2 regions of the Heyndrickxia sporothermodurans genome follow, and region 2 is predicted to be linked to the other one. Evidence: predicted binding sites of a transcription regulator. Region 2 holds the regulator's gene; the other holds the start of a gene.
The links. Region 2 encodes Rex, which represses fermentation and respiration genes when NADH is low (regulators of the CRP and FNR family bind a similar motif). Its sites were predicted from a motif close to TTGTGAAATATTTCACAA; they were not measured.
Positions count from the first base shown of each region.

Region 1: B5V89_RS14200 (L-lactate dehydrogenase) is a predicted target of Rex. The motif match lies at 859-876, and genes of this name have one in related genera.

Region 1 covers NZ_NAZB01000032.1:64,157-78,550, forward strand. The annotation lists gene B5V89_RS14195 (GNAT family N-acetyltransferase) at 33-584, opposite strand; gene B5V89_RS14200 (L-lactate dehydrogenase) at 1,053-2,000, shown strand; gene B5V89_RS14210 (GyrI-like domain-containing protein) at 2,174-2,653, opposite strand; gene B5V89_RS14215 (helix-turn-helix transcriptional regulator) at 2,763-3,725, shown strand; gene B5V89_RS14220 (tripartite tricarboxylate transporter permease) at 3,786-5,141, opposite strand; gene B5V89_RS14225 (hypothetical protein) at 5,138-5,596, opposite strand; gene B5V89_RS14230 (hydroxymethylglutaryl-CoA reductase, degradative) at 5,610-6,860, opposite strand; gene B5V89_RS14235 (helix-turn-helix domain-containing protein) at 7,015-7,563, opposite strand; gene B5V89_RS20130 (hypothetical protein) at 7,931-8,215, shown strand; gene B5V89_RS20740 (hypothetical protein) at 8,152-8,319, shown strand; gene B5V89_RS14245 (YwqI/YxiC family protein) at 8,336-8,620, shown strand; gene B5V89_RS14250 (LXG domain-containing protein) at 8,617-9,168, shown strand; gene B5V89_RS14255 (hypothetical protein) at 9,181-10,200, shown strand; gene B5V89_RS14260 (hypothetical protein) at 10,227-11,003, shown strand; gene B5V89_RS14265 (hypothetical protein) at 11,029-11,637, shown strand; gene B5V89_RS14270 (DUF3994 domain-containing protein) at 11,762-12,232, shown strand; gene B5V89_RS14275 (L,D-transpeptidase family protein) at 12,454-13,893, opposite strand; gene B5V89_RS14280 (helix-turn-helix domain-containing protein) at 14,187-14,394, shown strand, end outside.
Region 2 covers NZ_NAZB01000039.1:13,021-22,828, reverse strand. The annotation lists gene tsaB (tRNA (adenosine(37)-N6)-threonylcarbamoyltransferase complex dimerization subunit type 1 TsaB) at 1-175, shown strand, start outside; gene rimI (ribosomal protein S18-alanine N-acetyltransferase) at 175-618, shown strand; gene tsaD (tRNA (adenosine(37)-N6)-threonylcarbamoyltransferase complex transferase subunit TsaD) at 618-1,637, shown strand; gene B5V89_RS15295 (ABC-F family ATP-binding cassette domain-containing protein) at 1,947-3,872, opposite strand; gene moaC (cyclic pyranopterin monophosphate synthase MoaC) at 3,996-4,484, shown strand; gene B5V89_RS15285 (redox-sensing transcriptional repressor Rex) at 4,541-5,200, shown strand; gene B5V89_RS15280 (twin-arginine translocase TatA/TatE family subunit) at 5,265-5,450, shown strand; gene tatC (twin-arginine translocase subunit TatC) at 5,470-6,231, shown strand; gene B5V89_RS15270 (YdiK family protein) at 6,252-6,446, opposite strand; gene B5V89_RS15265 (CPBP family intramembrane glutamic endopeptidase) at 6,443-7,174, opposite strand; gene groES (co-chaperone GroES) at 7,515-7,799, shown strand; gene groL (chaperonin GroEL) at 7,859-9,487, shown strand.

The DNA of each region.
Region 1 (14,394 bases), on a different contig from region 2:
GCCAAGATGTTCTTGGACTTCTACTTTAAATGTTATTTTAGTATTTTTCGGTTTAAATTATCTTCTAACAAGGACCAGGCTTCATGACAGCTTGGTTTGGTAAGTAAAGGTTCAAACCCATAATTTAAGTACATATTGATTGCTTGGTAACTTGTCGTTTGCGATGTAAGATAGCATTTTGAATGATTATTGGCCAAAATATTCATAGCAGCACTAAGTAATGGTTTTGAAAGTTTCTTCCCTTGATATTCTGGAACAATACCTACCCAATGAATTCTGCCGGATACTTCTCCATCGCCATGTAAGTCGCCATACCATGCTGTGGTGGTACCAATCACTTCTCCATCTCCATTCTCAATAAAAACACATCTTCGTGACATTTCGTCCAAATGTGGCCCGAATTCTTTGTTAAAGTGCTCTAGTGCAGCTTGTTCGTTTTTAAATTCATCTACACTTGTTTCAACACGAGTCCAATTATGTTCGTCGCCTTTTTCAAATAACCTTATACGAAATCCGGCTGGAAGCGAATATTGAGGGATATCTAACAAATCCTTTCTTACCATTGTAACTGGAATCCTTTTCATAAAAATCATCTCCTTATCGTTACTATTCGCTAATCATCCACGGCTTTTTGATTTTACGGTTACATTGGGATGTTAAAAGGCATTAGTTATCAATAATTTTACCTATAAAAATACGAGATTTAAAGTCTCGGAGAATGTCCGCTTTTAAAAATAATATTCATATTTTGTTCGTAAATTTTGTGAAATTTTTCACAAAACTTATGGTATACTAACGGTGTTATCAGAAAAGTAATAATGTAAATTTGTCTTGAAAGATATATTTTTTTATATCCTATTGTGAAACATTTCACAAATTAGTTAGCTAGTTATTATAGTTATGCTGACGGTGTTTAAATTAAAAGGATATATCGCAAGACTCCTCAGTTTATTTATAGCGGGAATATTGCCCTATTTATTTATAAAAAGCCAGCGATGTTGGATAGCTGGATAATCTTTTAATCTTTAGAATCAGAAGGGAGATCTATTACCATGAATAAAGAAAAAGTAAATCGTATTGTATTAGTTGGAACAGGTGCTGTAGGTTGTAGTTATGCCTATTCTCTCATTAATCAAGGAGTTGCTGAGGAACTAGTTTTAATTGATGTCAATGAAGCAAAGTCAGAAGGGGAAGCGATGGATCTTAATCATGGAATGCCTTTCGCGCCATCACCTATACGTGTATGGAGTGGTTCTTATCAAGATTGTGCGAACGCAGACTTGGTGGTCATTACTGCTGGACTGGCCCAAAGACCAGGAGAAACCCGTTTGGAATTAGTGGAAAAAAACACTAAAATATTTAAACAAATTGTAAAAGGTATTATGGAAAGTGGATTTAATGGAATATTCTTAGTTGCAACAAACCCGGTGGATATTTTAACTTATGTAACTTGGAAAGAATCTGGTCTGCCAAAAGAACGTGTAATAGGATCTGGGACAGTATTAGACTCTGCACGTCTAAGATCTGCACTAGGGAAGTATTTTAACGTAGATACAAGGAATGTTCATGCAGCCATCATCGGTGAACATGGAGATACAGAACTTCCTGTTTGGAGTCATGCAATGATTGGAATTGAACATCTTGATTCTGTTTTAGAACGGAAGGGAGATTTGAAAAAAGAATGTTTAGATGACATTTTTGTAAATGTCCGTGATGCAGCTTATCAGATCATTGAAAGAAAAGGGGCGACATACTATGGAATAGGAATGTCTCTCGTGCGGATTACAAAAGCAATCCTTAATAATGAAAACAGCATTTTGACAGTATCTGCTTATCTAGACGGAGAATATGGTCAAAATGATGTATTTATTGGAGTACCCGCTGTCATTAACCGTGCCGGCATTCGAGAAATAGTTGAGATTGAGCTGAGTGGAAAGGAAAAAGAACAATTTAATCATTCCGTTTCCGTCCTAAAAGAAACGATGAAACCAGTAATTTAAGAAAATCGTTATAATTTAATTATTTTGATTAGCGTTTTTGCAAAAAAGTAACAGCACCTCTAATTCAATGAAGAGGTGCTGTTACTTTTAATAGTCTCCTTTAAATACGGGCCTCGAATAGTTCCAGCTAATTTAGCCTTCTGCCTTGCAAACTTAAACTTTCCTTCAATCTCTTATTTCCTAACAATAGGAATCCACATTTCACCAAAGACTAAGCCGTTTCGTTGCCCCATCTCAACCGTTGTATTTGGCCCGCCAACATAGGCAACATCCTTTGCTTCTGGTAATGCCTGCCCAAAGGCAATGCCAGTAAGCGTATTACTCAATTCTTCGCTTGTCTTCCCTTCTCCCTTTACAACAAGGTATTCCCCTTTTGGGAATTGAATAAGTCTAGTTGCTTCTGGTATCGATGCATCTGTCATGACACCAGCATAATACATCATTTTGTTATTCACTGCTTCATTAACGGCAAAAATGTAATCATTTGTAGCAATGGCTTTTAATGCGTCAAGCCTTCCATCTTGGCTGATCGCTTCCCAAAAGTCCGACTTTTCCTTGTTTATGCCCGCAAAGTCCGTGTAATGGCTCTTAAGCTCAGTTCCAATTCCTAGAACGGTAAAGCTGTCTTTTTCTTCTAAAGTATAATTTGCCATGTTCATAACCTTCCTTTTCTAAAAGTAGTTAAAAGACTTGTGTTCTTCACTTGCTAAGTATATGATAACCTTAAATCATGTCAAAAAGTGACACTGTTTAGGAGCCCTTATGAAAAAAGTTGAACGGATTAATACCATTATGCGGTATATCAACAACCGCTCTCGCTTTACCATTACTGAAATCATGCGGGAATTTAACATCTCTCGTTCGACAGCTACTAGAGATATCAGAGAAATTGAAGCCATGGGGATGCCACTTGTTGCTGAAGTGGGCAGGGATGGTGGTTATTTTGTCATGAATAACTCAGTCCTGCCAACTGTTCGCTTTACCGATAATGAGATTAAAGCACTTTTTATTGCTTTCATGGCCACGAGAAATCTACAACTCCCTTATCTAAAGAGCCGTCAATCATTAGCTGAAAAATTACTTGGTCTTATCTCAGAAAACCAGCAAGATGAACTTGTTCTGTTAAATCAACTCTTGCTTTTCGAAGGGACCAATCCCAATAATCCGGACCTACTCGATCTGTCAGACCTGCCACATCCGATGTTAGAAAAACTTATCGAAATCCTTCTTTTAGATAGCTATTTATTGATTACCATTGAAGAAGAGAAGATAATAAAGTCTTATTCAATTTATCTCTTGCATCTTTATCGTGAAAAAAGTCTTTGGTTGATTGATGGCTTCGACTTAAAGGATGAAAAGAGGCGGACTATCCCTGTCGACAATCTCACCAATGTAGAACCATACCATACGAAAAAAAAGTTAAGTAAGAAAAAGATTTTAGAAAAACTACGTAAGCAGGAAGAAGTAATTAACCTTGTCCTTGAACTTGGTCCCAAAGCGATTGCCCAGTTCAAAAAATACCATCCATTAAAAGTTTCAATTTCCTATACGAATCCTTACCAAACGACAGCCATTCTAAAGACTTTTATCAATGTTAATAATTCAGATGAATTGACCGAAATAACAAATTGGCTACTTTTCCTCGGTGGAGATATCGAGGTCGAGGAAATGCCGCAAGAACTCCGTGAATCTTTACGAGAGAGATTACACCTATTCTGCCCATAAGCAGTACAAGCTAAAACCGCGATAATTTAGTAGAAATTTCATTGCACATCCTTATTCTAGTTAGAATCCGAATAATTGAAGCATGATCCAGCTTGACGCGTAAAATACCATAAATTGTACACCCGCACCTACACCTAAGATGCGGTTTAATAACCCGCCTACGGTTGCAACGGTAAATGTTAAGATAATCCCAAGGAATTCTGCCTCATTATAAGCAAGTAAACAAGCTAAACCTATGAACATGGCTACAATGGCCTCTTGACTAACAAATTTTAAAACTAAAACGGACGCCTTTCGGGCATAATTCATTGAAAATGGATAAGCAATCAATGAAGCTATGACAATACCAATAAAACCAAAAATAAAGAAATCCCACGTTGATAAATATGTGTGCAAGTTATTAATTGGCTCCACTGAATATACCGGTGGAGCATTAAACAAGGCCGATGCCGGGCCTAGTGCTACTGGGCTTAATGGGATACCGAAAGCAATAAGTGGAATAATTGCTTCTGCAAGATAAGTAGACTCTGTCACACCATTCATAACTGTTAAACTCGTAGTTGATTTTTTATAAGCCCCTTTTGTACGTGATCCAACAATTTCACCCATTAATGAAGTCATTCCGACCGGGCTGAATACAAATGTTAATGAAGATATAAACGTTGTAATAGAAGTGAAAGTCGTTTGACGTCCGGTTAGTATCTTAAATGGATTCGGGAAATAACCCTTCCATGACTTCGTCTCTGGTGCTAGATTGTATTCATTTGGTTTATTTCTTACAATTGCATTTCGAGCGGCGGGAGAAGCTGCCACTAATATATTACTAAACATTGGTCCTATAGCAATTCCTAGAAAGAAAGTAATGGATAAATGTTTATCCAATATAGAGAAGCTTAAAGTATCTAACGATTTAATAAAAAAGGCAAAAGGAATAATAATTAGTACACTAGCCCATTTCCCTTTTGAAAAATAAGCAATTAAAAAAGCCGCAATTGTAAATATCAGTCCGGATGATGCTTTAAAGAAGTCTGCAAATTGCCCTAAAAATTGTCCCAGCAAAACCGCCGTAGGTAATGCAATAAAAGCACCAATAATCCCACCTGAGATCATTTTCCGTAAGGCGATATGAGGCATCCCCATACGTCTTAGTGTTGTTGCATGATCAATTAACGGAACAGCGGTCGTATCTCCCGGGATCCCCATAAGTGCCGTTGGAACAGCATGAGTAAGATGCTTTGAAAGTACAGCTGCCATAAAGAATGCGAAGACTCCTTCCGGGGGTGCACCTAAAAGTATGATTAATAGTGTAATCGGCACCATGATAGCGGTTTCATCAGTGCCTGAAATTAAACCGATAATGGTAAAAATGAAAGCGCCTAAGAGAGCAAATAACAATGCGATTAAATAAATACTCACTTTTTATTCACTCTCCTCATATTCTCAAAATTTGCTAGTACCCCAAGCTCATTCAATTCTCTTTTTGTTATCGGATCGGCATCGATTAGTCTTAACTCTTCATCAATATCAAGCTGTAAATCTTTAAATACATCTTCCATTGTGCTATTTGAGATTTCGTCTTCAACCAATATTCTTTTTGGCTTAAAAAGAACGGCATTTAAAAATAAAACTATCACAGTACCAGCAATTCCTAACAACAAAGAATATGAATTTACCATTTGGGGACTCGCTATTTTTGGAAAGATATATTGACCTAACTTATATCCCCCTAAACTAACAACGACACTCATCAAAATTGCAACAATAAGCTGTTTACTAGAAGTCGTATCCCCTAAAATCTCAATAAACTGCCCTTTCTCTTGTACAACGATATCTTTTTCATGATCGATAACATTCTTTTTGGGATTTAACATACTTAGCCCCCCGTTACAGTGAATTAGTAATTTCTAAAATTCGGTCATAACGAAAATCTCTTTCTTCTACCGCCTTTTGAACCACTTTTTCAATAAGATCTCCTTTAGCTCCAGCCATTACAGCTAAATTTTTCGCATGTAAGCGCATATGACCTGTTTGTATCCCTTCTGCAGATAGTGCTCGTAAACTAGCTACATTCTCTACTAATCCAACTGCTGCAATCATTCCAGCTAATTCTTCTGCTGTCTTTACACCCATAATTTTCAATGCAACTTGTGCGACTGGGTGTGTTTTTGTTGCACCTCCAATAATTCCAACCGCCATTGGGACTTCTAATGTTCCTACTAAATTGCCTTCATTATTTACCTCCCAAGTTGTAAGGGAACGGTATCTTCCAGTTCTAGAAGCATATGCGTGTGCCCCCGCCTCTACAGCACGTGTATCATTTCCGGTAGCTAGAACTACGGAGGTAATCCCGTTCATCACACCTTTATTATGTGTTGCAGCGCGATAAGGATCTGCATCGGCAAATTCAAAAGCGCTTACAATATTTTTTACAATTTCTTCTCCTCCCAACATTTCTGATGAAAAAACTCCTCGAGCTCTAACGACTCGTTTATCAGCTAAATTCGTTATAATACGTAAAACAACTCTGCCCCCGGTAATTTTTTCAATTAATGAAGAAACAGATTCCGCCATTGTATTTACTGCATTTGCGCCCATCGCATCCTTTGTATCCACTATTAAATGGATAACTAGCATTGTTTCCTTAACAGTGTTTACTAGATGTACCTCAATATCCTTTACTCCGCCCCCTAAGCTCACCAAGGTTGGATCTTTTAAATTACATTGTTCAATAATTTCTTCTTTGTTCTCAAATACCCTTGCTCTTGCTGCATATGGATCACAAATATCTAATACTTGAATCTGTCCGCGCATGATTGTTCCGGAAGTTGCTGTGTGAATACCACCTAAATCATATGCTGCCCTAGCGGCATTACTTGCTGCCGCAATGACTGAAGGTTCCTCCGTAGCCATCGGAATGAATACATCTTTACCGTTTATTTTAAAATTGGCAGCAACCCCTAACGGAATACCAATTTGTCCAATTACATTCTCAACCATAGCATCAGCTAAATCTAACGTCATACCATTAGACAATACATTTATTTCATCCTCTGTTAAACCTATTCCTTTAGTAATAAGATCTACTCTTTCGTCTACAGATAATTGATAGAAACCCTTTACTCTTGAAATAACCATCATATGGCCCCCTTTGATTGAAAATAGTTTCCTATAATTCAACTTTGTTGAATAATGATATATATAATTTATAATAGTATAAATATTTTGTAAAGTGGAGTCCTTTTCAGGTAGTATTTTTGATGATATATTTAAAACGATTTATAAGTCTTGCCTATTCTTCAACATAAATGGTTAATACTTTTGAAACCTCTTGACTATTACTGATAAATATATGCGGTTTTCTTCCGGAAAAATAAGCTGAATCACCCTCAACTAAATTATATGTTACCCCATCATAAATTAGTTTGATGGCCCCAGTAAGAACATATATAAACTCGTCACTATTATGGATATAAGGTTCAACTTCTTCTGCTCCCTGTAAAACAGTAACAATCGTTGGATTAATATTACTCATAAAGTTTTTATTTGCTAATAACTCATAGTCGTAGCCAATCTCATTTTTAGCGACGTTTTCTTTCCTATCACTTTTTCTTACAATGGATAATCCCTCATGCTCTTCCTGAATAACAAACCAGGACATTGGGGAATCCAATGTTTCAGCAATTTTTGAGAGTGTCACCAAACTAGGTGTAGCAACACCATTTTCAATTTTTGAAATATGACTTTTTGTAATCCCTACTAATTCAGCAAGAGCAGCTTGTGTAAGTTTTTTCTTTGTTCTCATTTGTTTGATTCTCTTGCCAAGTTCTTTAGGTCCCATTTTTTAATTTCCTCCACTAAATTTATCTTGTTTAACTCAATTCTAAAAATAACAAATTAAATGAGAACCGTGAAGTACTTGGTGTTAATAACACATAATCCAATTATAAAAAACTCTTTCATTTTAGTATGACTAATATCCTATTACTATATGAGGGATATTGACTCTAATAACAGTAAATAAGTCCTGATTTCAGTAATTTATTCATATTTTTATTGATGTGGGATTTGGTAAATTATGATAATAGTAACAGTATAATCCGACTTTAAACAAAAGAATTCTTTAGCGGATCAGCCTTGCGTCTTATGGTTTCTAGTCCGCATGTTTTAAAAAAGATAAAATACGAAATTACTTTGGTGGTGGTTGAGTGAATAATATAAATATGATAACTATTATGATTTTGAATCAGGATATTTCTAGATTTTCAACAGCTATCCAAGAGAATGAAGAGAAAATAAAACGATTACGGAAAGCAAAAATGAGCATTGAAAACCTGAGAGAAGATTTAATCAATAATAAAAAAATGTATTTAAGCCAGAGTTTTTTTCAACTTCTTGGGCTGGGAAACATGCAAAAGAGCATTCAAATATTCGAGATAGTATTGCCCAAAGTAGTACGTATATTGCTAATCAACAAGTTGGGGAACTTTTAAATGAAATTGATAAAAAAATAAAAAAATTGAAAGATAAAAATGAAAGTCTTTTGGATTCGATAAGCGTGAAACAAAGGGAAATTTCTAGAATCAATAATATGTAGGAAGGAGTCTATGTTTATGCCGGAGATAAAAGTCATAAAGAGTGAAGTTGAACCTGTTTTTCAAAATTTAAAGGAAAAAACAAATGAGTTGGATACTACTAATCCAAAAGTTGAATTCTCAGAGTCCAAACTTGATTTCATCAAAAAAATGGAAGAGATTGAAGAACAATATTATGAAACAATCAAAAGTTTTAAAACGTTTTTAATAAAAACGAATAATGATGCTTGGTCGAGTATTGAATCATACATTAAATTAGATCAAAATCTGGCTCGGAGTATACATAAGGAGAAGGCACAATGAGAGTGTTAAAAGTTTCCGAGATCAACAATGGAATTGATCAATTGATTAACAAAAAGAAAGAAGAGAAAAGACAAATTCTCGCCATTCACGATGCAATGGAAAAGGTCATTAATTTAGATGATGCTTTAAAAGGCGAGGGGGGTAATGCAATTAAGGATTACTATAACGTGCTACATTTTCCTATAATTCTATTATTTAACCAATTCTTAGAGAATTATGTTCAAGAATTAAAGAATATCAAAAACGTAGTAAAACATTATGAAACAGAAGATGGTTTTATTAAAGAGGAATTTATTCATCATGATGTTATGAATGGTATCACTAAGGTAGAGAAGGAAACTCATGATATCGTAAAAAGTATTAATGAAGATTTGTATAAAGTGAATGATTTAGTAGCTGCTATTCCAATTAAAACAATAAATTTTGATGCACATATTTCAAGTGCTAAGCGACAAATTCGAAAAACGATAGAAGATATAAATCAACTTGATCAAAGTAGTACAGTAAAACTAGAGGATCCCGGAAAAGATTTAACAAACATTCATTAACTTATAGGGAAAATGAAAGTATGGTCAAAGAGCGGAATCTTTTTAAGTAAAAAAGAAATCCGTATGATAGAAGACTACTTCTTAAATACAGATGCAATAAAGGAAATGGTTGATAGTGCGATCGAATTGTCTGTAGAACAAGGAAATTCAACATTTATCGGAGATATTGCAAGTTGGATGGATACCCTTGGCAAAGGGACGGGTGCTTTAGATGTTGTGAAAGGTGCTCTTGCCATTGGTGTGCTGTCATCTGGAGCATTGAAATTAGAAAAGAAGGGAAAAGGAATCTTTAAGGTGGTCGTCTCTTCAAAATGGAGGAAAGCGGCAAATGGAAAATTTGAATCGAAATTAGCCGAACGGATATATAGTATTTTGAAGAAAGCAGATCCAAACTCTTCTTCTCCTTTAAAGCGTTATCTTTCAAAATATAGCAAAGCACCAGGAGGAGTTCTGAAGGAAATCGTTGGTTTGGCACCTAATACAAAACGCATTTATTTTGGAAGAATATTACGTCAGTATACTAACTCGGTCGTATTTGATAAAAGCATGCTTAACAATTATAAAATGAAGGTCAATGTCGGAAGAACAACTTCCCAATTTACTGATGCGACCAAATTAAGTGCATTTGCAAAGCGTATACCTGTGGCTGGTATAACAATTTCATTAACAATGAATACGAGTGAATTTTTTAGTGATGAAAATAAATATAAATCAGGTTTTGAGAAAACAGGCAGATTTGTTGCAGGAGTTGGTTTAGATGCAGGAGTTGCTGGACTTACTACAGGAGGGGCAGTAATTGGAACTATGATCTGTCCCGGAGTGGGTACAATTATTGGTGGAGCAGTGGGAGCTGGGTCAGGGATCATCGGCTCATGGTTTGCTGAAGATAAAGTCAAAGAATGGGGAGAATCTGTCGGCCGCTGGGTAGAAAGACGTATTGAAGATACAAATGACTTAATTAAAGAAACAACCAATAAAATATCTAAAAAGTTATCTGGGGCAAAGAAATTTATTTCAAGCTACTTTAGATAATCAAACTATATGAAGGAGAGGAAGAAATGGCTTCTGAAATAAAATTAACCACAAATGAATTAGTTTCAGCATTGGCTTTATGCGGGCATGACCATATTGCTAGTCAAATTTTAAATGAAAATAAATTAATTAATAATGATAAGGAATTTGAAAGATTTGTTAGCGAGTCGGAATGGTTATTGAAACAAAAAGGGTACTGGGATGAAGAAAGGGAAACTAAAATTACGGCTGGATTAGAAAATTTATTGCATTTACTCGTACATTCTCGTAGAAAAATCCGTTGCGTGAATCAGGATCGAGTATTGTTTATTCATTATCTTGATGGGGGAAATTCGATGATCCAGCATGTAGAAAAAAATGAACATACATTTTCATTTCATGAAAACAAACTGGGATATTATGAATTGCTTTGTGAATATTTTGAAGTACAAACAAATAAGGAAAAGGATGTGGATAACCTTAGACCTATACAAGTATCCGATGAAATGTTTGATGAGCTTCATACTATTGAAAAGGAAGTTATCGAGGCAATGATCGAGGATGAAGCTTTAGATAAAGAACTAAGAATTTTTCTAAAGGATTTCAGAAGAAATAAACAAGAATTGGATAATATCTCTTTTATTGAATCCAATTATGTTAGGGACGAGAATGAAATTGACCAAATCGCTTTCCTTCTTCCTAGTGATGAGTTTATATGGCATATCGATTATGAAAAGGTTAATGATGGGGAGATTTATTTCGCTGCAATAAACAATAAAGAATACTTTGATAAGATAGATGAAACGATAAAAGAATTTTTTTAGTAAATAAGAGGGAGTAGAAAAGAAGATGTTTAAAACAAAAAATGGATTTCGCTTCTTTTTACAAAGTAATTTGGTCTTATGCTTCATGATCCTTTTATTATTTGTTAACTATAAACAATGGGGAAGCGATGGATCCGTAACCGTCATTATCTTTATTTTAGGATTTGAATTTTTAATCATTCTCCTATCTATTTTGGCCTGTTTTAGTCCGAAAACTAATGAGGCGAATAATCAGAACAAAACAAAAAGAAAATGGACGAAAAATGAATTTATCGCTATGATTTTAGCACTTTTCGTCTGCACCTTAATTGCACTACCTTTTCTTGGCATCAATATTTCGATCCCAAGCAGTTATGTGTCCATTATATTAATCGCTAACTGTATTTTTGCATTTTTCTCGATTTTCGTTCAAAAGGCAGTGATGATATTGTATCAGTCAAATGTTCATAATGAATGCAAAAGTATTTTGGATTTTTTCTATAAATATATGACGATTTTATTTTCAGGAATTAACTACCATGGACAGAAGGTGCTGTCCGGCCTTCCGTTTGCTTTAAATAAGCTGTTCGCCATTGTTTTTCTTCTTGTCCTTTTATGGCAATTTTTTATACCAGTAGGGATTTTTGAACAGTAGAAGGTTTCTAATTATCCTAAGGGTAACAACATTTTCTAGAAAAGAAGATTCATTGACGCTTAAAAATGAGAATGGTAGGATAAAAGAATTATGGTAAATAAATACATAGGAGGAATAGGGGACCATGAATAAGAAAAAATTATTATGCTTTGCAATTCCGTTAATGTTATTAGGGGGCTGTGGGGATGCAACAGTGAAAAAAACGGATAAACAGATTGAATCCTCTGAAACGAAAAAGGAAAGTAAGCCAGAGACACCAAACATATCGAAGGATAGCAAAGAAATAGCCGGTACTTGGGGGGAGGATGCAGAAAATGGATTCAATGTAGCTCTCATTATTCATCCAGACGGTATTTTTGAGCAATATATGGATGACACGTATCCTAAGAAAACGGATTATGTTAAAGGACATTGGGAGTATGATTCAGAAGCAAAAATCTTAAAACTTACAAATGACATAGAGTTTTATCAAGATGGCGAACGGAAAGAAGATAGTGTGGAAACACTTACGTTCACTGTGAAGTATCTCCAAGGGGATAAATTGGAACTTGAAGAATCTGATACAGAAGAATTGATTAAATTAAAGAGGCGCTAAAAACCTTCGGACATTCTCTTAAATAAAAAGGACCGGGCGAATTTGCCCGGTCTTTTTCCATTATAAAGACGAATATCTATTTCAAATTTGTACCATTCAGTTCAATTTGTTTTATTATTTGCTGATACTTCGCTTTTTCAGCTTCAGATTTACTCCAATTTTCCGCATATAGGTGTGTAAGTGATCACATCACGCTTCTCAAAATGACATTTGAGCTTTTCTCAATAAATAACAACTGGATCATACGTACTGAGATTATCATACACAGCTTTCATAATGTTTGGAGGTGTGTTTACACATCCACCTGATCCATCATTGAGATAAGCTTTTTTTGACCAGTTTTTCCGCCAGCTTGCATCGTGGAATCCTTGACCACTGTTTGTGAATGGAGCCCAGTATTTTACATCAACAGCATATTCGCCCTTACCTACAGCGGTGCCTTTTAGGGTATACGGAGTTCGTTTATAAAGGATATACCAAATTCCTGGTGAAGTATCTTCCCCTGTGCTGTGTTTACCGGTAACAACATCTGTGGAGACAACTAGTTTTCCATTTTTGTAGATCCAAATATGCTGCTTAGCAATTGATACTTCAGCATACGTGTTGCCAATGCCATGATTCGCTGTCGTTTCATAGCCAATGCCTTCATTGCTCCAGCCTTTTCCGTAAATATTGGAGGCAGAAATCGCTTTGTCTCCTTTTTCAAAGGCTTTTTGAATCCTTGCCGTTTCTTTCTCAGCATTGATTGCCCAGCCATAGCCTTCTGCTTTTACGGAAATGTTCTTTCCTGAATGGGTTTTAAATGTAAAATTTTTATCTAATGTTGCTTGAGTACGATTAATTGCATCTATCTTCTTTTTAATGTCACTCGCAGTGATGGTAATTTTCTTATCGTTTGATACAGAGGCATTTTTGATTAATTCACTGGCTTTTAAAGGATGCACTTTTTTCTGGACTTTATAATCAACTGTTTGTTTTAGAAGTTCCTCTAATATTTGCTCCTTTTCCTTGATAATCGGACTATCCTTTTTGATTGGTTTTAGCAGTAAAGGTTTCAGATGGATATCACTCGTATATATTTGTTTCTTATATTCCTCTAATATACCGTCGACATCATACTGTTTGCCATCTTTACTATCGCTAATAACAATTTCACCTTGTTCTAATTTCGCGTCCGCATCTTGGGGTGCCTTTAAGCTCTTATTCATTTCCAAGAGCTTTTCTTCTACTTGCTTTTTCATCGCTACACTGCGAAACTGATCCGCCTTTTTCGGTACCAAAGAATAATTTTTTTCCTTGAAGGAAGGAAAAAAGGTCCACTGGCTTTTTAATAATTTCTTAACTTCAGATAGATCTTTCTCTGTAAATGCCATTTTTGTAGGTTTTCCATCTAAGATTTGTTGGTTTCCGATGTAGACTCTGTTTTTTAGTTCTGTTGTTTTTAATTTATTGATTACCTGATTAGCAGTGAGTCCGCCGACTTTTATGCTATTAATCTTAATCGATGAATTAAAATGAGTTGCCTGATAATAGCTCAATCCCGTAAAAAGGAGTACTATAATGAAGATGATTCCAATGACAATGAATATACGCTTTGCAGGCTTTTTATTTCGCTCACTGCGTTTTTTATTTATAACTTCCATTTCGTTTAACGCATTCATCTCTATTCCCTCCGCCACTTATTAACCTAGCTGCGTCCTTCAAATATAAAATGATGGAATTTCGTTTTAGACTTTTGTTTATCTTATATTATCTTACTATCTAGATATTACTATTATACTATTAAAATTTATTGTTACAAATTGTATGAAATGGAAGTTACTACAGCTTATGTTTTGTGAAAGCCTAGTGCCCCCATACATCTTGTCTATTAAAATAGTATTACATGATATAATTGCTATGGATAAAGTTGAACAAATTAAGATTGCAAAGATGAAATATTGAGGTGAATGTTATGTCCGGAGCAATCGAAGAATCGTACCAAATTAGTTTACAGAATATTCGGCACCATTCGCAACATATCAATTTAGGAATTGAAATTCTTCTAGTTATTAGAGGAGAAATTGAGGTTGTCGTCAATCAAGATTCCTACCATTTGGTTGAAAATGACCTTCTGCTTATAAATGCTAATCAAGTTCATAACATAAAAGGGATTGAAGACA
Region 2 (9,808 bases):
TGATAAAGCAGTTTTTGCAAGTCCATCAGAAAATAATCCACGACCTAGTGAACTGGCATTTTTAGGAAAGGGTTTACCTGGCGAAGATATCCATACATTTGTGCCCAATTATATTCGATTGGTTGAAGCGGAAGCAAAATGGTTAGAATCTCAAAAGGGTAGAAGTAAAGAATGATGAATTATCAATTAAGAGAAGCAACGATAGCTGATTTAGATGGAATCATGAATGTAGAAATTCAATCATTTTCATTACCTTGGTCACGGGAAGCATTCTATAATGAATTTGTAAAAAATCACTTTGCAAGGTATTTCGTTATTGTAGATCAAGAAAAAATTATCGGTTATTGTGGGGTATGGCTTGTAGTGGATGAGGCACATATTACAAATATTGCTATATTACCTGAATATCGTGGCCAAAAACTAGGTGAGTTATTATTAAGCAGTATCATGGATTATTCAATTCAACAAGGAGCAAAATCAATGACTCTAGAAGTTAGAGTAAGCAATATAATTGCTCAATCGTTATATAAGAAATTAGGTTTCTTTGAGGGTGGAATCAGGAAAAATTACTACACTGATAACCAAGAGGATGCCTTAGTCATGTGGGTGAATTTATAATGAATAAGGATTTAATTGTTTTAGGAATTGAAACAAGCTGTGATGAAACAGCTGCAGCTGTTATTAGAAATGGGACGGAAATACTTTCTAATATCGTTGCTTCACAAATCGAAAGCCATAAAAGATTTGGAGGAGTTGTGCCTGAGTTAGCATCAAGACACCATGTGGAACAAATAACTGTCGTTATCGAAGAGGCTTTGATTAAGGCAGATGTTACATTTGATGATATTGATGCCATTGCAGTAACAGAGGGTCCTGGTTTAGTCGGGGCTTTATTGGTTGGGGTGAATGCGGCAAAAGCAATTTCCTTTGCGAGAAATATTCCCTTAGTAGGTGTGCATCATATAGCTGGTCATATATATGCTAACCGATTAATGAAAGAAATGGCATTTCCACTGTTATCATTGGTCGTCTCTGGAGGACATACGGAATTAGTATTGATGAAGAAGCACGGGGAATTTGAAGTAATCGGTGAAACAAGAGATGATGCAGCTGGAGAAGCATATGATAAAGTAGCTAGAACACTTAATCTTCCTTATCCTGGAGGTCCACATATCGACCGACTTGCAAACGAGGGAACACCAACGATCGATTTACCAAGGGCATGGTTGGAAGAAGATTCTTATGATTTTAGTTTTAGCGGTTTAAAGTCGGCCGTAATTAACACATTGCATAACGCAGAACAAAAAGGTATGTCCATTGACCCGAAAAATATGGCCGCGAGTTTTCAAGAGAGTGTCATTGATGTATTAGTAACTAAGACGATTAAGGCTGCTAAAGAGTTTAATGTAAAACAAGTATTATTATCAGGCGGAGTTGCGGCTAATAAAGGGCTTAGAGAAAGACTTGAGAAGGAATTTGCCAAGATTGATGGAATTGAGTTACTTATTCCGCCATTACATTTATGTACTGACAATGCAGCGATGATTGCAGCAGCAGGAAGTATTTTGTTTGAAAAAGGGAAGCGAAGTGAATATTCCTTAAACGCAAATCCTAGTTTAGATATAGAGCATTTTTAGAAGCATGTGGGTGACATGCTTCTTTTTTATTGTCATAAAACTATCCACATGTGAATAAAAAATACGAACAACTGTTGTTGTGCACAGCTTGTGGATAAAATGTTAATGAAACTATGTTGGTGTGTATAAAATATTGTTGAAAAATTATGATTTCTGTGGATAATGTGTATAAATCTGTTGATAAGGCTAGAAATGCACAAATAATAATACTTTTATACTATATGGGGAGAAAAAAATCTGTGGATAGTTTTGTGGACTAAAAAAATACCAGAGTATCTGGTATTTTTGTCTTAAAGTATGCGGCATCAATTAACCTTCTGCAAGTTCTGTCCACTCTTCCATCAATTTTTCAAGTTGTTGTTTGAAATCAGTGATTTCCTTATTTAATTCAAGAACTTTTTCATGGTCTTGGTAGATTTCAGGCTTACATAGTAATGCTTCGTTATTTTCTAATTTACTCTCTAATTCGTCAATGTATCCCTCGATTTCCTCAATTCGACGTTTACGTTGCCGTTCCAGTTTTTTTGCCTCTTTGTCTTGTTGATACGATTGTTTTGCAGGATTCTGTGTATCCGTAGTAGTTTCAAGTTTTGAATGTTCCAGTTTTTTTAATTCCTGCATTTCTTGCTGTTTTTCAACATAATAATCGTAATCTCCGAGATATTCCTTTGTTCCATCTTTCCCTAGCTCTATCACCTTTGTTGCCAGCCTGTTGATAAAGTAACGATCATGGGAGACGAATAGAATCGTACCGGGGTAATCAATTAAAGCATTTTCCAATACTTCTTTACTATCGAGGTCCAAATGGTTTGTCGGTTCATCTAAAATAAGAAAATTTGCTTTTTGCAGTAAAAGCTTGGATAAAGCAAGTCTTGCTTTTTCTCCGCCACTTAAACTTGAGACAATTTTAAGAACATCATCACCCGAAAATAGAAAATTTCCTAATACTGTACGTATTTCTTTTTCATCTTTCAAAGGATAATCATCCCATAGTTCATTTAAAACCGTTTTGTTCGATGAGAGGTCGGCTTGTTCTTGATCATAATAACCAATCGTCACATTTGAACCGTAATTGATGTTTCCGTTATGAAGGTCCAACTTTTTAATAATTGTTTTAAGTAAGGTTGATTTACCGACTCCATTTGGTCCTACAAGTGCAATACTGTCACCTTTTTTTATTGATAAAAAGATATTTTTTGCGATAATATGGTGATTATATCCAATAGAACCGTCCACAATATTTAACACTTCATTACCGCTTTGCTTCTCAATTTGAAATGCGAAAGTAGCTGATTTTTCGTCACCTAACGGCCTGTCCATTATTGTCAATTTTTCAAGCTGTTTTCTTCGACTTTGTGCACGTTTTGTTGTGGAAGCTCTTGCTAAATTTCGTTGAATAAAATCTTGTAGTTTGGCAATTTCTTCTTGTTGTTTCTCATATTGTTTGAAATCACGTTCATATTGTTCAGCCTTTTGCGTCAAATATTGGCTGTAATTCCCATAATATTTCTGAATAGCGTGTCTTGATAATTCATACACTTGGGTAACGACTTTGTCTAAGAAATATCGATCATGCGAGACGATAAGTATGGCACCGTTATAGGCTTGTAAATACTGTTCCAGCCATGAAAGGGTGTCAATATCCAAATGGTTCGTAGGTTCGTCCAAAATTAAAATGTCTGGTTTAGTTAAAAGTAATTTAGCTAATGCTAAGCGGGTTTTTTGGCCGCCGCTTAATGTTTCAATCATTGTTCCATAATCAAAATCACTGAATCGCAGGCCGTGAAGGACTGAACGGATATCGGATTCATACTGATAACCACCTAAATCTTTAAAACGAATCTGTAATTGATCATATTCAGCTAAGATTTTGTTGTAAAGATCCGGTTTTTCATAGTAATACGGGTCTGCAATTTTTTGTTCTACATCTCTTATTTGATTCTCCATTTGCCGCAAATCTTGAAATACAGTTAACATTTCATCCCAAATGGATAAACTAGATTTCAATCCAGTATTTTGTGCAAGATAACCGATGGAAACATCCTTTGGTTTGACAATATCCCCGGAGTCTAATGACATTTGTCCAGAAATAATTTTTAATAACGTGGACTTTCCGGCACCGTTTCTCCCAACTAATGCAATACGATCTCTCGTCTGAATTTCTAATTTTATATTTGATAAAATAAGTTCAGCACCAAAATGTTTTGTTAGTTGTTGAACTTGTAATAAAATCATATTTATTTCACCTCATCTATATTGGTAGTGTACCGTATTCATGAGGGTTTGGGCAATGATTCACTATTTCTAAATAGGACACGGAAAGAAAAATAGTGTATGATAAATTGAGGGGTGTTTTCGATGTCAAAGCTTACTCATTTTAATGAGCAGGGAAGAGCGAAGATGGTTGATGTGAGTACTAAACCTGACACTGTCCGCACGGCGATTGCACAATCGAGTGTACAATTAAGCAATGAAATTTATCATTTAATCCGTAATAATAAAATGAAAAAAGGGGATGTTCTTGCAGTTGCACAAGTTGCAGGTGTTATGGCTGCAAAAAAAGCATGGGATCTTATTCCGATGTGTCATCCTATTCCAATTAATGGAGTAAATATTGAATTTAGTTGGGAACAAAAAGATCCAAATATGTATATGCTAAACATTATTTCAAGTGTAAAAACAAAGGGAAACACCGGTGTTGAAATGGAAGCATTAACTGCTGCATCTGTAACCGCTTTAACCGTTTATGATATGTGTAAAGCCATTGATAAAGGAATGGTTATTGGACCAACGTTTTTGATAGAAAAAACAGGCGGTGTTTCAAGTACTGATTATCTGAGGGAATAGATATTTCCCTTGAGGCCAACGTTTTTTTAGTTAGATTTATATGGGGGACCTATAGTATGAATGAAGAATTAATTAAAATACCTCAAGCGACAGCAAAGCGATTACCACTCTATTATCGATTTTTGAGGAATTTACATAACTCCGGTAAACAGCGTGTATCTTCAGCTGAGTTAAGTGAAGCTGTAAAAGTCGACTCCGCCACGATTCGCAGAGATTTTTCATACTTCGGGGCATTGGGGAAAAAGGGTTACGGATACAATGTTAATTATTTGTTATCATTTTTTCGTAAAACATTAGATCAAGATGAATTAACAAAAGTAGCTCTAATCGGTGTGGGAAATTTAGGAACAGCATTTTTAAATTATAATTTCATGAAAAACAATAATACAAAAATCGAAATCGCTTTTGATGTTGATCCAAATAAAGTCGGTAAAAAAATTGGAGATGTACCTATTTATAGTTTGGATGAGCTGGAGGCACGATTAATCAGTGAAGATATCAGTGTTATTATTCTTACGATTCCCGCAGAAGTTGCACAACGGGTTACTGATCAGCTGGCGAAAACAAACGTAAAAGGTATATTAAACTTTACACCGGCTAGACTAAATGTACCTTCATCTATACGTGTGCATCATATTGACTTAGCAGTAGAGTTGCAATCATTAGTTTATTTTTTAAAGCACTATCCAAATGACACGGAAATTTCACAAGACTAATAAATAGATAATGGATTAAACATCTAATTTGTATTATCATGTAAATATGAGGAGGTGGGCACAGATGGGACCAGGAATTGGAAGTATTATTCTCATTGTGATTGTTGCCTTACTAGTTTTCGGACCAAAGAAATTACCCCAATTGGGCAGAGCTGCCGGGGATACATTAAAAGAATTTAAAAATGCGACTAAGGGCTTGGCGGATGAAGAAGACGATAAGCCAAAAACGGATAAAGACAACGTTAAGTAAAATGTTAGGATGAATTCATATGAGTCAAAAAGACATGACGATTTTTGAACATATATCCGAGCTAAGGAAGCGACTGTTTGTGATAGTCGTTTTCTTTATCTTGGCTGTAATTGTAAGTTTTTTTCTTTCACAACCAATCATTCGTTATCTCCAGCATTCCGATTATGCAAAAGAGGTGACAATGAATGCGTTTCGGCTAACAGATCCTTTTAAAGTTTTTATGGAAGTTACTTTGTATTTGGCCATAGTGATTATTTTACCTGTAATTCTTTATCAACTTTGGGCATTTATTAGTCCCGGTTTATATGAAAAAGAACGGAAAATAACATTAAGTTATATTCCCATAGCTCTTGTTCTCTTTTTAGCTGGACTAGCATTCGCTTATTTTATATTGTTTCCGTTAATCTTACGGTTCATGATGAAGCTATCATCACAAATGGATATTAATCCGGTCATCGGTATTAATGAATATTTTTCGTTTTTGTTTCAAATTACCTTCCCATTTGGGATACTGTTTGAATTACCAATCGTTATCATGTTCTTAACGCGATTAGGAATCATTACACCAATGTTTTTGGCGAAGATTAGAAAGTACGCATATTTCTTTCTACTCGTCCTTGCTGCTTTTATCACACCGCCTGACGTAATGTCACAAATTGTCGTCGGTGTACCGCTAATGATTTTATACGAAATTAGTATATTGGTTTCGAAAGTCGGTTATCGAAAAGCGAAAGCAGCGGAATTAAAATATGCGCTGCAAAGCGAAAGTGAAAAAAAATAAAACCTTCCAATTGGGAGGTTTTATTTTTTTTGATGGCTTTTTAGGCGAAAATGCAAAGTGATTAATCGAAAGCCTGACCCATAATCAATCGTTGCTAAAAAGACGAGCATGTAAGCTAAAAAAGACCAACCGTGAAGATTAACTTGTTTAACGGCAAAATAAGTAAACAGGGTGCCAAGAAGGCAATAGATTATGCCGGATTGTAGTGGTCTCATGAGAAAAGTCCTCCAATAAAGCTTTGTTTCTCGATAATTTTTTGAATTTCTTCGCGGTTCAATAGCTGAGCAATAACAACGATTGTGTTCATTATTACGTGTGCGCTTATTGGCACTAAAATGCGATTTGTCTTTTTATATAAAAAGGCAAATGTGAATCCCATGGCAGAATACAGTAATAGATGGACAAACTCCATATGTGCAAGTCCAAAAATGATGGAACTGATAAGTGCCGAAGAAAAAAAGGATAAATATTTATGAAGTGTTCCGAAAATAATCTTTCTAAATACAATTTCCTCTAAAATTGGGCCAATAATTGAACTTACAACAACGACAATCGGAAAAGTTTCGATTAGGCTTACGATTCGCTGAGTGTTTTCTGATCCAGGTTTAATGCCAATCATTTGCTCAATGATTGATGCAAGCGCTTGAGCAATAAATGCTAGAAAAATCCCTCCGATTGCCCAGGTGATCGACTTTCCGACTGAAAGCGGTGTACTTCTTTCTAATTGATATTTTCGTTCAGATTTTCGCAAAATCAACAAAACAATAATTAACGCGGAAATGAAACTGATTACAATCCAATAAACGGGCGTCATCATTTTCATATAACTTTCCGAAGTATGAAATCCTTTCACACCAATAATATAAACAATGGGTTGACCAACATAAACGGATAGTTGCATCGCAATATAAGTAATTAAAATATATACATATTCTTTTTTCACAATATTTTTCCTTTCTTGTTAGCTCATAATCCATTCTACTATTGAATAAATAGAGGTTCAAATATTAAGTGTGCAGTACATTTTTTATCCTTCAATCTATTATATGTAAAAATAACCTCCAGTTATGAATAGAAATAATAATTGGACATAGACTTGAATATTGCGCGAAGTCTTAATTTTAGGATATTCAAACTGATTGAAGGAGTTTTTTCAAAAAAGTTAACTGTAAAGACTTGCAAAATGGAATTGAATTATTTATTATAATAATTGTGTTAGCACTCAAGAGTAGTGAGTGCTAATAATTTAAAATTACATAAAATTATTGAGGAGGTTGTTTCACTTGTTAAAACCACTTGGAGATCGCGTCGTAATTGAACTAGTAGAAGCAGAGGAAAAAACTGCAAGCGGTATCGTTCTTCCTGATTCTGCAAAGGAAAAACCGCAAGAAGGTAAGGTAGTAGCTGTAGGTACTGGTCGTGTTTTAGATAGCGGTGAGCGTGTTGCTCTGGAAGTATCTGAAGGCGATCGCATCATCTTCTCTAAATATGCTGGTACAGAAGTGAAATACCAAGGTAACGAATATTTAATTCTTCGTGATTCAGACATTTTAGCTATTGTACAATAGTTATTTACCATTTTCGAAAATAAATACATCATTAAAGAAGATCGAGGAGGTAATTTCAAATGGCAAAAGAAATTAAATTCAGTGAAGATGCACGCCGTGCAATGCTTCGCGGAGTTGATAAATTAGCAGATGCTGTAAAAGTAACACTTGGACCTAAAGGACGTAACGTGGTTCTTGAGAAAAAATTTGGTTCACCACTTATTACTAATGACGGTGTAACGATTGCTAAAGAAATTGAACTTGAAGATGCATTCGAAAACATGGGTGCTAAACTTGTATCTGAAGTTGCAAGCAAAACAAATGATGTTGCCGGGGACGGTACAACAACTGCAACTGTACTTGCTCAAGCAATGATTCGTGAAGGCTTGAAAAACGTAACAGCCGGTGCAAACCCTGTTGGAATCCGTAAAGGAATCGAAAAGGCTGTTCAAACAGCTGTTGAAGAACTTAAAGCAATTTCTAAACCAATCGAAGGCAAAGAGTCCATTGCACAAGTTGCTGCCATCTCTGCTGCCGATGAAGAAGTTGGAACACTTATTGCTGAAGCAATGGAACGTGTTGGTAACGATGGTGTTATCACAATCGAAGAATCTAAAGGCTTCACAACTGAATTAGATGTTGTTGAAGGTATGCAATTTGATCGTGGCTATGTTTCTCCATACATGGTTACAGATACTGACAAATTAGAAGCAGTTCTTGAAAATCCATATATCTTAATTACCGATAAAAAGATCACAAATATTCAAGAAGTATTGCCAGTTCTTGAACAAGTGGTACAACAAGGTAAACCAATTCTTATCATTGCTGAGGATGTTGAAGGCGAAGCACAAGCAACACTTATTGTGAACAAACTTCGTGGAACATTTAATGCAGTTGCTGTTAAAGCACCTGGATTTGGTGACCGTCGTAAAGCAATGCTAGAAGATATCGCTGTTCTAACTGGTGGTCAAGTGATCACTGAAGATTTAGGTCTTGATCTTAAATCAGCAACACTTGATTCTCTTGGACGCGCTGCTAAAGTTGTCGTTACAAAAGAAAACACAACAATCGTTGAAGGATCTGGCGATTCTGCAAGCATTTCTGCTCGTGTAAATCAAATTCGTGCTCAATTAGAAGAAACAACTTCTGAATTTGACCGTGAAAAATTACAAGAACGCCTTGCTAAGCTTGCAGGTGGGGTAGCAGTAATTAAAGTTGGTGCTGCAACTGAAACTGAATTAAAAGAACGCAAACTTCGCATTGAAGATGCTCTTAACTCTACTCGTGCAGCTGTTGAAGAAGGTATTGTATCCGGTGGTGGTACAGCACTAGTTAATGTATACAATAAAGTTTCTTCTGTTGAAGCTGAAGGTGATGTTGCTACAGGTATCAACATCGTTCTACGTGCATTGGAAGAACCAGTTCGTCAAATCGCTCACAATGCTGGTCTTGAAGGATCTGTAATTGTTGATCGCTTGAAAAAAGAACAAGTAGGTATTGGATTCAATGCAGCTAACAGTGAATGGGTAAACATGTTCGAAGCAGGCATTGTTGATCCAACTAAAGTAACACGTTATGCACTTCAAAATGCAGCTTCTGTAGCGGCTATGTTATTAACTACTGAAGCAGTTGTTGCTGATAAACCTGAAGAAAACAAAGGTTCATCTATGCCTGATATGGGCGGCATGGGCATGGGCGGTATGATGTAATTCAATCGCTAGCCAAAAACCCGTAAGACAATTTATTTGTCTTACGGGTTTTTTTTGTCGAAAAGAGTAGAATTAAATTTCCTGATTAAAATAGGAAAACAGTAAATAAGACCTATAAATTGTAATATTCGTAATATTTTATCCAGATATATCAAAAAAAACGCCCCAAATCCTTAATAAAATAGAAGTGAATTCCTCCTTATTTCCTACAAAAAAATACTAGTTTCAAAGTATTGCAGAAGAAAGTACCAGACAAAATTCGACAATTGTCATAAGGCCATTTGACCGATTATTAAATAGGTGGTAAATACATATATAGTA